DNA from 2 places in the Halalkalibacter oceani genome. Region 2 is predicted to be linked to the other one. Evidence: a T-box and tRNA genes for the amino acid it is inferred to sense, from the RefSeq annotation. Region 2 holds a T-box; the other holds one or more tRNA genes.
What was found. A T-box is a leader RNA that pairs with one kind of tRNA and senses whether it is charged. The one in region 2 lies ahead of leuS (leucine--tRNA ligase), so its partner is inferred to be a tRNA-Leu.

Region 1: it has a tRNA-Leu gene. The T-box ahead of leuS (leucine--tRNA ligase) is inferred to sense a tRNA for this amino acid. The anticodon was not compared.

The regions. Positions count from the first base shown of each region.
Region 1 covers NZ_JBEPKD010000049.1:4,750-6,808, forward strand. Annotated here, with positions in the region: gene ABMB67_RS23025 (DNA/RNA helicase domain-containing protein) at 1-690, opposite strand, end outside; tRNA gene ABMB67_RS23030 (tRNA-Leu) at 1,009-1,090, opposite strand; tRNA gene ABMB67_RS23035 (tRNA-Arg) at 1,104-1,180, opposite strand; tRNA gene ABMB67_RS23040 (tRNA-Leu) at 1,199-1,284, opposite strand; tRNA gene ABMB67_RS23045 (tRNA-Cys) at 1,299-1,373, opposite strand; tRNA gene ABMB67_RS23050 (tRNA-Gly) at 1,387-1,458, opposite strand; tRNA gene ABMB67_RS23055 (tRNA-Gln) at 1,463-1,537, opposite strand; tRNA gene ABMB67_RS23060 (tRNA-His) at 1,553-1,628, opposite strand; tRNA gene ABMB67_RS23065 (tRNA-Trp) at 1,646-1,719, opposite strand; tRNA gene ABMB67_RS23070 (tRNA-Tyr) at 1,723-1,807, opposite strand; tRNA gene ABMB67_RS23075 (tRNA-Thr) at 1,873-1,945, opposite strand; tRNA gene ABMB67_RS23080 (tRNA-Phe) at 1,989-2,059, opposite strand, start outside.
Region 2 covers NZ_JBEPKD010000007.1:14,372-16,970, forward strand. Annotated here, with positions in the region: gene mnmL (tRNA modification radical SAM protein MnmL/YtqA) at 1-876, opposite strand, end outside; T-box leader at 1,027-1,247, shown strand; gene leuS (leucine--tRNA ligase) at 1,410-2,599, shown strand, end outside.

The sequences.
Region 1 (2,059 bases), on a different contig from region 2:
CATATTTGACAATGAGTCTTGAAGTGATTTTGAAGGTCGAATTCTCCCTCGTTCAATTAGATATAAAATTTCTTTCTGATCTCCAAATTTTATATATTTCTTTATAAAATTTCGTAGCTTCTCCACTTCACCTTTGCCGTATACAGGGGCTAGGCCAAGATAATAATCATAATTTTCATCGGTTAATGGATCATTATCACCGATTCGATAATTATGTAAATACGCACATGGTTTTAACTGGATGAATTGCTCTTGCACATTTTCATTGTAATCTTCAATAAGTGCAGCATAGGACCACGCTTGGTAAGAAGGATGGGGTACTTCCTGCAAACTACGGTTGAGGGCCGTTTTAACAATAGCTTCTTTTCCCTCAACCTTTTGTACTTCTGACCATTGTTTCAATTCAACAATAACTACAGAATCTTTCTCACCATCATGACCAGATAGAAGAAAGTCCACTCTTCTTGATGTATATGGAATCTTATACTCAATTGCAACACCAGCGTCATTTGGAATTAAGGGATCATTTAAAACACGGTACATATGTAACATCGAATTATCCCAAGAACGAATTTCCGACTCACTTGTACGTCCTAGTTTCAATTCAAATTGTGTCAGTATATGGGAAACAAGAACATCTTTATCAACATGTTCAAGAAATTCTTGTTTGCTGGCTTCATAAACGATCATTTACAGACCTCCAAAACAGTTCTATATTAGTAAGAATATTTTATCATGAAAATAAGATATTATAGCAAACCACTCATGAGATTTTCATGATAGACTTTTGTTGCACGCAGCTCCATCCTTTCTTTGTTTCTCGTCAATTCAAGGATAACAGGATCAAAGGAGCTTGCGTGTCTTTTTTTGTCCTCATTGTGCGAATACCCCAACATTTATTCTAGAGCCTTTATTTTAGAGCCCTTTTTATAGGCGAATAGTACGCATAAACACGAAAAAACGCTCCCCTTACGAGAAGGGAAACGTTGATGTCTTGCATGTTTTAAGTACCGGTGGTCGGGGTCGAACCGACACTCCCGAGGGAACACGATTTTGAGTCGTGCGCGTCTGCCAATTCCGCCACACCGGCACATCAAATATTATGGCGCGCCCTGAGAGATTCGAACTCCCGACCTTTTGATTCGTAGTCAAACACTCTATCCAGCTGAGCTAAGGGCGCATATGGTTGTCCTACTAATGCCGAGGGCCGGACTTGAACCGGCACGGTAGTCACCTACCGCAGGATTTTAAGTCCTGTGTGTCTGCCAATTCCACCACCCCGGCAGGGTAGTAAATAATGGAGGCGGTACCCGGATTCGAACCGGGGGATAAGGGTTTTGCAGACCCGTGCCTTACCACTTGGCTATACCGCCGAATAAAAAACAAAGCGGAAGACGGGATTCGAACCCGCGACCCCCACCTTGGCAAGGTGGTGTTCTACCACTGAACTACTTCCGCAAAATGGCTGGGCTAGCTGGATTCGAACCAGCGCATGACGGAGTCAAAGTCCGTTGCCTTACCGCTTGGCTATAGCCCAATACTTATGTATAAATGGGGCGACTGATGGGAATCGAACCCACGAATGCCGGAACCACAATCCGGTGCGTTAACCACTTCGCCACAATCGCCACATGATCAAATTAATTGGCAGGGGCAGTAGGAATCGAACCCACACCGGAGGTTTTGGAGACCTCTGTTCTACCGTTAAACTATGCCCCTAAATGGTGGAGGGGGACGGATTCGAACCGCCGAACCCTGAGGGAGCGGATTTACAGTCCGCCGCGTTTAGCCACTTCGCTACCCCTCCAAAGACACATTATCTATATTACACAATATGTTTTCTTCAGTCAATATATGAATCTAGAGTAAAAATGCCGGCCAGAGGACTTGAACCCCCAACCTACTGATTACAAGTCAGTTGCTCTACCAATTGAGCTAGACCGGCATAATAAAAACTGCCGTACATACACAAAATCAGTAGTTATAAATGGTGGCTTGGGACGGAATCGAACCGCCGACACATGGATTTTCAGTCCATTGCTCTACCGACTGAGCTACC
Region 2 (2,599 bases):
TTCAATTGCGTTCAGCACGCTCCATTTGTTCATGCTCCACATCGGTCCGATCATCAGATCGCCGGGCCCGTCTCCCGTTAAGCGGTGAATAATCATCGAAGGCGGGAGAATCTCCAGCTGATCGACGACAAGCTTCACATAGTCATCCAGGCTCATCAGCTCCAGCAACCCCTTTTCATATTGCTTGACCATCGCTGTTTTCTTTAACAGATGGAGCAAATGAATTTTGATGCCCTGCACGTCGAGCTTAGCGACCTCCTTCGCCGTCTCAAGCATCATCTCATAGCTTTCGAGCGGGAGGCCGTTAATAATATGGCTGCACACGCGAATGCCATGGCGCCGCAGCTTGGTGACGCCGTCGACATAGCATTGATAGTCATGGGCGCGGTTGATCAGCTGCGCCGTGCGCTCATGGACGGTTTGCAGCCCTAACTCCACCCATAAGTATGTCCGTTCATTCAGCTCCGCCAAATAGGCAACGACATCATCAGGCAGACAGTCCGGTCTTGTCGCAATGGCCAGCCCGACAACGTCCTTTTGCGCCAAAATCGTTTCAAAATAGGTTCGAAGCGTTTCAACCGGAGCGTACGTGTTCGTATAGGCCTGAAAATAGCCGATGTATTTGCCCTGCTTCCATTTTCGGTGCATCCGCCCTTTAATCGTCTCAAATTGCGTCACAAGATCATCGGCACGATCCCCGGCAAAATCTCCCGAGCCCCGTTCGCTGCAAAAGGTACAGCCGCCAAAAGCGACGCTGCCGTCACGGTTTGGACAGTCAAAGCCGGCATCGAGAGGGATCTTGAATATTTTTTCGCCAAAGTGTCGGCGTAAATGATGGTTCCAACTATGATATCTCTTTTCTCCAAACAGTTCCATCGGCTTCTTCCTTTCTCGTATCCTCACCCTATATTGTAGCATGTTCACTAGAGGAGGAAAAAGCAATGGATGGCGGCTGCGGCAAATGGAAAGATTTAGAGCGCAGCTTGACAGTGTGCGTGCGAATTCATACAATACAAGTAAGTTCATACGCAAACGTAGACAAGGATTAGCAGTCACACTTGGGAATAGAGAGCTGGCAGATGGTGCAAGTCAGTGGAACAATATGGTGAACTCGCCTTAGAGTTTTAAAAGTGAAAAACGAGAGTAGCTTTTGACGGGTCACGTCCGTTACACGTGATAAGTGAATGAATGATAAGTTCATTAATATGGGTGGTACCGCGGGAAGTATACAGACTCTCGTCCCTAACAACAGGCAGTGTTGGGGAGGGGAGTTTTTTTTAGAGCAAAGAGAATGGCTTCACTCATTACATTAAATTAAGAAAAGCCGCTGCGCGGTTTTCTTATTGGATCTCAATCATTCTATGCAGGTCAACGATCTAGCAATGGCTATCAACAGGAGGATGAAAGCAATGTCATTTTCACATGAGCAAATTGAGCAAAAGTGGCAGAAATATTGGGAGGAACAAAAGACGTTCCGCACGACAGAAGATGAAGATAAGCCGAAGTTTTATGCTTTGGACATGTTCCCATACCCATCTGGAGCAGGGCTCCACGTCGGGCATCCGGAAGGCTATACGGCTACAGATATTTTAGCAAGAATGAAACGGATGCAAGGGTATAATGTTCTTCATCCGATGGGATGGGACGCTTTTGGCCTACCGGCTGAACAGTATGCGCTTGATACAGGGAATGATCCGGCTATTTTCACCGAGCAGAACATCAATACGTTCCGCCGCCAAATTAAAGAGTTGGGCTTTTCCTATGACTGGGATCGCGAAATCAATACGACTGATCCCGAGTATTATAAATGGACGCAATGGATCTTTACGAAGCTATACGAAAAAGGCTTAGCCTACATAGATGAAGTGGCTGTCAACTGGTGTCCGGCGCTTGGGACCGTGCTGGCGAACGAGGAAGTCATCGACGGCAAGAGCGAGCGTGGCGGCCACCCGGTGGAACGCCGCCCGATGAAGCAATGGATGCTGAAAATCACGGCCTACGCCGACCGTCTACTCGAGGATTTGGAGGAGCTTGATTGGCCGGAAAGTATCAAGGATATGCAGCGTAACTGGATTGGCCGCTCTGAAGGGGCCGAGGTGACGTTCAAAATGGACGGGCATGACGATGCTGAAGTCAAAGTTTTTACGACAAGACCGGATACGTTGTTTGGCGCGACGTATATGGTGCTTGCCCCTGAGCATAAGCTAGTCGATGTGATTACGACAGAGGAGCAGCAGGAGGAAGTAGCAAACTATAAAGCGCAGGTTGCGGCGAAAAGCGACTTGGAACGTACCGAGCTTTCAAAAGAAAAAACCGGTGTCTTTACCGGAGCGTTTGCTATTAATCCGGTAAATGGGGAGCGGATTCCGGTGTGGATCGCTGATTACGTTCTCGTCAGCTATGGAACCGGGGCGATCATGGCTGTGCCAGCTCATGATGAGCGTGACTATGAGTTTGCGAAAACGTTTGATTTGCCGATCAGAGAAGTAGTCGCCGGCGGCGACGTGGAGAAAGAAGCCTATACAGGCGACGGCGAGCATGTGAACTCCGATTTTCTCAACGGACTTGATAAGGAAACGGCGATTCGCAATATGATTGA